Regions from separate parts of the Priestia sp. FSL W8-0001 genome, predicted to be linked through region 3. Evidence: predicted binding sites of a transcription regulator. Region 3 holds the regulator's gene; each other region holds the start of a gene.
What was found. The regulator LexA, encoded in region 3, represses DNA repair genes until DNA is damaged. The targets are predictions, from matches to a motif close to CGAACATATGTTCG.
Positions count from the first base shown of each region.

Region 1: the regulator LexA is predicted to act here: its motif matches at 2,040-2,053, upstream of MKZ18_RS09745 (DNA polymerase IV).
Region 2: the regulator LexA is predicted to act here: its motif matches at 1,490-1,503, upstream of MKZ18_RS02195 (Y-family DNA polymerase).

Region 1 covers NZ_JBBPAL010000001.1:1,844,430-1,847,717, forward strand. The annotation lists gene MKZ18_RS09725 (RNA polymerase sigma factor) at 1-123, shown strand, start outside; gene MKZ18_RS09730 (IS630 family transposase) at 85-612, opposite strand; gene MKZ18_RS09735 (helix-turn-helix domain-containing protein) at 609-1,154, opposite strand; gene MKZ18_RS09740 (DedA family protein) at 1,313-1,888, opposite strand; gene MKZ18_RS09745 (DNA polymerase IV) at 2,093-3,274, shown strand.
Region 2 covers NZ_JBBPAL010000001.1:415,151-418,438, forward strand. The annotation lists partial or broken gene MKZ18_RS02185 (MFS transporter) at 1-383, shown strand, start outside; gene MKZ18_RS02190 (DUF4256 domain-containing protein) at 616-1,182, shown strand; gene MKZ18_RS02195 (Y-family DNA polymerase) at 1,553-2,815, shown strand; gene MKZ18_RS02200 (YolD-like family protein) at 2,834-3,166, shown strand.
Region 3 covers NZ_JBBPAL010000001.1:2,729,506-2,732,793, forward strand. The annotation lists gene MKZ18_RS14535 (YneB family resolvase-like protein) at 1-569, opposite strand, end outside; gene yneA (cell division suppressor protein YneA) at 645-980, opposite strand; gene lexA (transcriptional repressor LexA) at 1,126-1,746, shown strand; gene MKZ18_RS14550 (hypothetical protein) at 2,159-3,288, shown strand, end outside.

The sequences.
Region 1 (3,288 bases), 890 kb from region 3:
GAAGAGCTTTCTGAACAATTTAACATGAAAGTCACGACTATTAAGTCTGCACTTTATCGAGCACGAAAGCTATATAATTTTTACTTAATAATCCGGCATATGAACACCGGCTATTCTTTTTAAAATTTGCTCAGATGCCCCCTCCAAAAAAGCTAGAAAAGAAGAAACAGACTCTTGAATAGCTGCTTTGTTAGGATGGAATCGATTTTGGATGACGGTTTCTTTCAGCCATTTCCAAATCCGTTCAACGGGGTTCAAATTGGGCGAGTACTTCGGCAGAAAGAAACGAATGAGTCGATCCTCATGCTGTTCAAAAAAGGGCTGTAACTCTTTTGCATCATGAATACGAGCACGATCCAACACCATAATAATGACTTTATTTGGGTAATAGTCGAGCACATACTTCATAAAGGAATGAAAAGCTGGGGCTTTACAATTGTCAGCTACTTGGCAGAGAAAGTCGCCATTTAAGACATTGACAGCTCCAAATAGACTAACAGCTGCATGGTGCCCAAAAGTAGGGACTTGTTTTTGTTTCCCTTTTTGAAACCATGTGGATCGTAAAGCTTGATAGGCGTGGATTCGACTTTCATCTTCATAAAGTAAAATCATATCGCCCGAGAGGTTTTTTTTACCATCTCCATGTCTTGCAGGAATTGCTTTTGTTCGTTTTGATCCGCCTTTGCTAAGGTATAAGTAGGTCTAGTGTAACTCAATCCCATGCCCGTCAACATTCGATAAATGCCACTTCGACTCATGGTGACTGAAAATTTTTCGTAGATGACATGTTGAATCACACGTGTATCCCAGTTAGCGTCAATCCCAAATCCTTCTTTTTCCGGTGTACTTTCTAAGATCATGCGTCGAAGTTCTTCTTTTTCTTCTTGGGTTAAATAAGCAGGTTTACCGGTAGAATACTGACGGGTGACTAAACCATCCATCCCATATTGATTAAAGGTTTTGACATAGATAGACACGGTTTCACGGTGAAGATTCAAAAGCTGAGATACTTCTTTTCCTGTATAGCGTTCCATGATGAGCCGAATCGTCATGACGCGTTGTCTCATTTTCACGTTTTGAATGGTTTTTTCGTATTGACGTAAGTCAGCAGGTGTCCATCCATGGTCATTTGTAATACGTAGAACTTTCATCATCCATCTACTCCCTTATGATTATCTTAGGAACAGTATGGACGCATTTTTTTAAAAATAAGCACGTCGGAAATTAAAATCAAACTTATATATTCATGAAGCATTATGCATATCAGCTTATGTGAAAGAAGCCAATCTTCTACTTAGAGGATTGGCTTTTTTCATTCTTTACTACGCATTTTTCGCTTTTTATAGGCTAAGCTTCCAACACTGATGGCAATAAACAAAATAGTGAATTGAGAAATGGTTTCAAATGAAGCGGCATCATCAACTTTAAACCCCCATAAAAAAAACGCAAACGTCCAAACCAATCCAAATGAAAATGTTGTTGTTATATAATTAAGGTGAGGCATTTTCGTTGTTCCTAAAAATAATGGCATAACGTGTCGCATTCCCGGCAAGAAGAAGCTGAGCATAATGCCGAAGGAACCGTATGAGGTAATGAGGTTTTCAATTTCATATCGCTTTTTTTGAAAGCGTGATTGAGAGAGCGCCTTTATTGTTTGCTTGCGAAACCATCTAGCAAATAAGAATTTAACATATAAGCTAAGCATCATGGCACTGTAAGTCAAGAGAAAAGCAATAAGAGGGTGAAAAGTAGAAAGAGTGGCATGGTTACCTGCAAGCATAATAAAGAGAGGATCTGGAATAGGTGTGAAATTAGCACCAATGATGATTAATAAAAAGAAATATCCATATCCAAACTGTTGAATTACTGTGATAATCTGATCCACCACGGCGTTTCCCCCATTTTTGTCAAAGTTATTATAGTATACGAATGCTTCAAAGGGATGTTCATCAAACAATCCGCCCGTTTTTTACTCTTTGTCCATCATATTACAAACCGCTATAGAATTATTCACATTAATTGTTTTTTGGTTTAAAATAAGAACATATATTCTGTTGGTTCGGATAGAAAGAAGGTGAGTGTGTTGAAAGGCATGTATCCAAAAAAGGGAAGAGTCATATTGCATATTGATGTTAATGCTTTTTATGCATCGGTGGAAGAAGCGCGTAATCCGGCACTGAAAGGAAAACCTATGGCCATTGCGGGTAACCCAAAAGAGCGTAGAGGGATTGTGGTAACGTGCAACTATGCGGCTCGCAATAAAGGAATATATGCACCGATGCCATTATGGGAAGCTAAAAAAATTTTTCCTCAGCTAATTGTGTTAAAACCAGATTTTACTCTTTATCGCAAAGTATCAGCGCAAATGTTTTCTTATTTATCAACGATCTCTTCTATTCTTGAGCCTGCTTCTATTGACGAAGGATATCTAGATATAACGGATTGCTTTCATCAAGGTACGCCACTCGAGATTGCACAGCGAATACAGAACGATCTTTTGAATGAGTTACAAATACCGGTCTCAATCGGCATTGCACCAAATAAGTTTTTAGCTAAAACGGCAAGCAACATGAAAAAACCGCTTGGAATTACAATTTTAAGAAAGCGCGATATTCATCAGAAACTTTGGCCACACCCAGTGGTTTATATGCATGGTATAGGTAATAAAACCGCTGAGAAGTTGAATGCCGTTCATATCCATACGATTGAAGAGCTAGCGCACGCAGATGATCATAAGCTAAAGGCCACAGTTGGAGTAAGAGGAGTAGAAATGAAGCAAAGAGCTAATGGGATTGACGATCGACCTGTAAATCCAAATCGCAGGTCGGAATTTAAGTCGATTGGACATTCAAAAACATTAGCGAAAAATATGACGGATGATCGGGAGATGGTACCGATTTTAAATGATCTCGCTGAGTCTGTTAGTAAGCGAATGCATGCCAAAAAAGTAGTCAGCAAAACGATTCAGTTAACCATTCGCTATAGTAATTTCAAAACAATTACAAGAACCCAAACCATTGATCAGTGGACCAATCAGTCAAAAGTGTTGCTTCATTGGGTAAACAAGTTGCTTCAAAAGCATTGGAACGGTGAACCAGTTCGCTTGTTAGGGGTAGCAGCTCTACAAGTAGAACGAATGAACGATCGAAATCAAGAGCAGCTTAGTTTATTTACATATGAACGGCACGTAAAAGATGAACCGCTCTATAAAGCAGTTCAGCAGCTTCAAAGTAAATATGGTGATGAAATTATACGAAAGGGGTTAAAAAAATAATGGAAGAGAGTATA
Region 2 (3,288 bases), 2.3 Mb from region 3:
CTGCTAGTGGGCAGACTTTCACAACGATATGGACGGCGTATTGGGCTATCAACTGGCTTTCTCTTTGGTGGTATCGGTGCAGTTGGGGTCATATTGGCAGCTATTCTAAACAGTATTGTACTGTTATTTGCTTCGTTGCTAATATACGGAGCAGGCACAGCTACAAATCTGCAAGCTCGCTATGCGGGCACAGACTTAGCCAACAGCAAGCAGCGAGCCACAGCGATTAGTACGACAATGGTGTTTACGACATTCGGTGCCGTAGCGGGTCCTAACTTAGTAGGCGTGACGGGAGAATTTGCCCAGTCAATCGGGTTTTCATCTCTCTTACAGGTCCGTTCATGTTAGGAGCTGCAGGTGGAGCTTTATCAGGAGTGATTGTAGCAGGTTCAAGCTTTCCCACGTTATCATTAGTTGGAGGGATGCTTTCATTGTTATTGATTCCAGTTGTAGCATGGCAGAGAAGAAGTAAACAGTAAATGCATTTGTGAAAAAATAATATTTGGGAAGGAAACCTTCTTACTGGTTAGAAAATAAGCTAGTATAATAAATATGTTCGTCTTTACCTTTATTTTTTTATGAAGCTATTTCGAGAGTTGCCAAGGAGGCTTTAATATGACAAATAACGAAAAGCAGTTGTCACCTGAACAGAGTGAAGAAATTATTACAGTATTGAGAGAACGTTTTGAAAAAAATATAGATCGTCATCCAGAGCTTGAATGGAGCAAAGTAGAAGCAAAGCTCAAAACAAATCCTGAAAAGCTCTGGTCCCTTCATGAAATGGAGCGAACTGGCGGCGAGCCAGATGTGATTGATTATGATACAGAAACGGATGTATACACGTTCTATGATTGCGCAGTAGAAAGTCCAAAAGGACGTCGAAGCGTTTGTTACGATCGTGAAGCGCTGGAATCAAGAAAGAAGCACAAGCCTGAAAATACGGCTATTGATATGGCTACGGATATGGGAATTGACCTTTTAACGGAAGAACAATATCGATATCTACAGGAGTTTGGAAGCTTTGATAATAAAACATCGAGTTGGGTACAAACACCAGACCCTATTAGAAAGCGTGGTGGAGCTATCTTTTGTGATCGTCGCTATGACACAGTCTTTGTCTACCATAACGGAGCGGATTCTTACTATTCTGCCAGGGGCTTTCGAGGTCTATTAAAGGTTTAAACAATATTTATTTAACCCTAAATTCTTTGAGTTAGAGAAAGAATTTAGGGTTTTTTATCATTTGTCTCTTTTATTTTAAAAAACAAGCCAAAAGCAATGTTTCTGTGTCTAATAAGTATAGGGAGAAAGGAAAGGGTAGGTCTAGGAGTATAAAGAGATTGAACTTGCCCCAAGTGTGGTGGATTTAAAGAAGGGTAATACATAGAAAATAGTAAAAAGAGTAGAGTTAATTCTGCCATCCGGCTTTGTTAAGTCTGAAATCAGCTTCATTTCCGTTTGAGATAGTTCAAAAAAATTTATTGATTAAAGAACACTTGTTCGTATATAATAAGAACAAATGTTCTTTAATTTCTTTTGAGGAGTTATTTTTATGGATTATAGTCAATTACCGAACAGAGTCATTATTTGTATTGATATGAAGGCATTTTTTGCATCGGTTTCTTGTGTGATTAGGGGATTGAATCCATTGAAAGTAAAACTTGCTGTTGTGGGAGACACGAAGCGGCCTGGCTCGGTTGTTTTAGCAGCTACACCCTTGTTAAAGAAAGAAGGAATCAAAACCGGCAGTCGGCTGTTTGACATTCCTAAAAGAAAAGACGTTTATGTGGTAAACCCATCTATGAAGCGCTATATCAAGGCTTCTAACTATATTTCAAGCTTGGTACTACAGTATGTAGCGCCTGAAGATTTTCATGCATACAGCATTGATGAATTGTTTATTGATGTGACAGCTTCTCTACATTTATTTGCCAAAACTCCTGAAGAATTAGCCCATCGAATACGTGATGAAATCTACCAAAAGACGAGGTTAACAGCCACTGCAGGAATAGGCCCCAACCTCTTATTAGCTAAAATCAGCTTGGACCATGAAGCGAAGAACAGCTCATCGGGCGTTGCCTATTGGCGCTATGAGGACATTCCTATTAAACTATGGTCAATTCATCCATTGAAAAACTTCTGGGGGATTTCATCGGCTACGGAAAAACGATTACACCGTTTAGGCATTACGACTATAAAAGAGCTTGCGCTTTCTTCCAAAGAGATGTTGAAAAAAGAGTTTGGTGTTATGGGAGAAGAGCTTCACCAACATGCTAACGGAATTGATTTTAGCCGTATTTCTGATGTGTATGTTCCAAGCTCTCGTTCTTTTGGAAAGAGTCAAATTTTATTTCAAGACTATACAAGTCGAAAAGAAGTGGAACTTTTGCTATTGGAGCTGTTAGATGACGTCTGTTTTCGATTGCGTATGCACCAAGTGGTGGCTCAAACTGTTCATTTATCCATTGGCTACAGTAAGCAAAAAGGAGGATTTTCCAAGCAAAAGAAAATGATGCGGGCGTCAAACTTGACCCAAGATATCTTTCCATATTGTTTAACAATCTTACATACATTTGATAGTGGAATGCCTATTCGATCGATTGGTATTTCGCTATCAAAAACCAGTATTCAAAGAGAAGAGCAAATGAGCTTATTTGAAGATAGTGATCAGCGTGAAAGAGCCTACGCGCTTTCCAAAACGGTTGATGATATTCGGCTACGCTACGGAAAGAACAGTATTCTACGAGCTTCAAGCCATCTCGATCACTCAACAGCTCACTATCGAAATGGCCTCATTGGGGGGCATAAAGCATGATAAGAAAGAGGGGATTTTATGCAAAATAGAGGAATGAAAAAATGGCGACCATTTGCAACAATGCCAGAGCAATATATAGGTATACAAAACATAATTAATAAACAATTGGAAGTTTCACAGCCAGTTTTAGCCGAAGATCAAATAGAGCACATGAACTTTACTTTAATTGAAGCATTACATGCAAATCGAAAAGTTTATCTTACATACTACAAGCAAGGGCATTATATAACGGAAACAGGATTCATTCAGTTTGTCGATTCATTGAGGGCCCTTTTTGTTTTTATTGACGATGCATTAGGAGCCAAACGTAAAATGAAATTAAGTGAGCTGATTGATGTACGGTTTGTGTGAAGCACGGTCACTTAACAACCTCATATTTTGTAAAGTAACAGTGACTATTTTAGTTTGTAATCAGAAAAAATAGTAAAAAAATTTTCGAAATACATAGTATAATTTACTTAACAAAAGTCATA
Region 3 (3,288 bases):
AGCGTGACAGCAATTTCTGCAAATGTTAAGCCATTATTACGTAGTTGTACAATTTCTTCTATGGGAACTTCCTTTCGTTCTCTACCTGAGTTTACATGCTGGTTTTTCAAATTATGCTCCGGGTGATACCCATTGGCAACTGCTCTTTTCATACCTCGTTTAATTTTTGCATTATGTAATTTTCTTTGATGTTCTTCCACCAAGCTAATGATGTTTAACAACATGGAATCAGCTTCTGATAGCTGTAGCTGTCCCTGATGACTAATCGTGTAAATTGCTACTTTCTCTTTATTTAACGCGTGCAGTAAAGCAATCCTTGCATTTCCACGCCCCAGTCGTGTTTCATCCTGAATAAGCAGGGTAGAAACGTCTTCTGCTTTTAATAATTCTAAGACTTCTAATATTCCTTCTCGGTCAACTTCATAGCCGCTCGCTTTTTCAGAAATAATTTCACAAACTGTAAAATTATGCATCGTAGCAAGTTGCATTAACTCTTCTTCCTGCCTCTTTAACGATGTCTCTTGGGCTTCTTTATCCGTACTTACTCGACAATAGATAACTGCTTTCATCTTTCTAGCTCCCTTTCTTCATTTCCAAACACTAAAACCCCTACCATCGTTCAGTAGAGGACTCGTAGCTCTAGTTCACTTATCAAAAGCAATCTGATGATCACTTGCTAAATCAGATTTCAATACCGGAATATATAACTGATCTCCCGGAGAAAGCGACTGTGTAGATGGAACAGTTAGCTCATTCATATTTTGGACCCATTCTACAAATTCATTTGGTGATAAATTATGATGCTTACTATATTCTTGGGATAATTCCCAAATAGTGTCACCCTTTGCAATAGTAACAGTTGTATATTTTTCTAACTCCACTCTATCTGCTCCTAATAGCAACGTCAAGACATATGTAAGTGCGGCGATAACCACAAAAAAGGTAGTATAATGTTTAATAGATTCTATTAATGGTCTCATTTCAAATCCCCCTCAGAATGTATGTTCTCATTTTATTGCGAACATCCGTTTCTGTCAATGGGTTTTTTTCGAACTTATGTTTGTATATTATATATAGCCATGATATAATTTATAGCAAAGAATAGCTAAAAATGAGGTGAAATGTATGAAGCTATCAAAACGTCAACAAGAAATACTAGATTTCATTAAGCATGAAGTGAAATTAAAAGGATATCCCCCATCTGTTCGCGAAATTGGTGAAGCAGTTGGTTTAGCATCTAGTTCAACAGTTCACGGGCACTTAGCTCGTTTAGAAAGTAAAGGTCTAATTCGTAGAGACCCCACAAAACCAAGAGCAATTGAAGTTCTTCAAGCAGAGGCCGATGTAAGCATTCCACAAAGTGCAGTTATAAATGTTCCTGTTATCGGTAAAGTTACGGCAGGCTTTCCAATTACTGCAATTGAAAATGTAGAAGAATACTTTCCGTTACCTGACAAGTACGCCTCTCCAGATGAGCAAGTATTTATGTTAGAAATTATGGGAGAAAGTATGATTGAAGCCGGTATACTAGATGGAGATATGGTCATTGTTCGCCAACAGCAAACAGCTAATAACGGCGATATTGTTGTAGCAATGACGGAAGACAACGAAGCAACTGTCAAACGTTTCTTTAAAGAAGATAATTTCGTTCGCTTACAGCCAGAAAACTCCACAATGGCACCTATTATCTTACGTCATGTAACTATTTTAGGAAAAGTCATTGGAGTATATCGCTCCATTCATTAAGAAAAGAGACTGAGACATAAGTAGTTCAGCCTCTACTATACCTGAACGATTGAGAGTTCATAACTTTTAATCGTTCAGGTTTTTTTGGTTGATTGTGAAAACATTGTGAAAACAATGTTGGAAACAGGGTGGAATGGAGCGTAGGACACTCGACTCCTGCGGGAAAGAGAGGGAAAACGGAGATCCCGCAGCGCAGCGAGGAAGCTCAGGTTCCTCCCCGCGGAAAGCGAGTGGCCGTAGCGCAATGGAACGAATGTGTTGAGACAAATCAAAGAGATGGGAACAGCGAGTGTTCGTCTTTTAGAAGCAATCATTTTGTTATGTCCCAGCCTCTTTTATGTTTTTTTTTGGTCAAATATAGGTATATTACTTAAAGAGCAATAATGAAAAGCATAAGGGAGGGAATTTCTCAGTGGATAAGTGGCAAGCAATGAACTCTCCTTTTCAAGATATTACACCGAATCGTGCAATAAACATGTTCTTGTTTCCTTTTTCTTTTAACCGAAAAGAGAAAAAAGATTTAGTTTCAGCTCTTTATGAGCATGAATTTGACTTTTTTTCTCTAGAGAATACAGATTTAGAAAAGAAATTTTATAGCAAAGACTATTTTGTTTCCCACGCTAGCCTTGATCAATACTTTCTTCCTTATATCGAATGTATTCTCTTTCCTCAATCACCAAAAGAAACAGGGCTCATTCGATTTTCAAAAAAGGTGAATCAAGAAATTACATTTGAAACAAAAGCGTCAACAATTCTAAGTGAAGTTTTGTCTATTGATATTTTTTTATGCCCATTTGAAATCGGTGTAATGACGATTCGTATCGAAGTAAAGGGAAACCATTATTCGTACGATGACGTCATTGAGTTTATGAATCATTTCCGCGTATTAGAGCCTAAATTAGCTGAAGAGCACGGAGCGACCATTACATACAAAAATAAAACCTATGATAAAGTACAAGATTATATTTTTTCAAACTTAACACCGTTTCTAAAACCTTACATTGAGCAAGAAACACAGCACAGCAAACATTTTGGAAGCCTGCCTTATTTTATTGATGAACGGATGTACGTACTAAGTTACGTAACCGTCAACAATGAACAGCCTATTAGCAGTGGCACCTTATTTCGAACTGGACAACTGAACAGCTATGATACTGGCGGTAAACCATTTATTTCAGCTAGAAACCAAGAATATATTGATGAATACAATGATCAACACGTCTACAAGCGATGGACGCCCGAAACATACTATGTTGTAACAGACCACGTTTTTTCTTGTATTTCACATTCAGCCGATGAAGAGACGAATCAAATGTTAATGAATCACCTATTTGGTCAGCACTACTATAATCTATTTTTACATTTCTTTTATAAAATTGTACTGTTGAAACTATCTTATCAATATTCGCAGCTTACATTTGAAAAAGACCAAAACGCTATTGAGCGACTCATCCGCTCTATCACACTCTTTTCAGGTAAGTACTTGTTTTTAGAAATCAGTTCTCGAACGGAAGGACAAGAATTTTCTAGACTTTTCAAAAA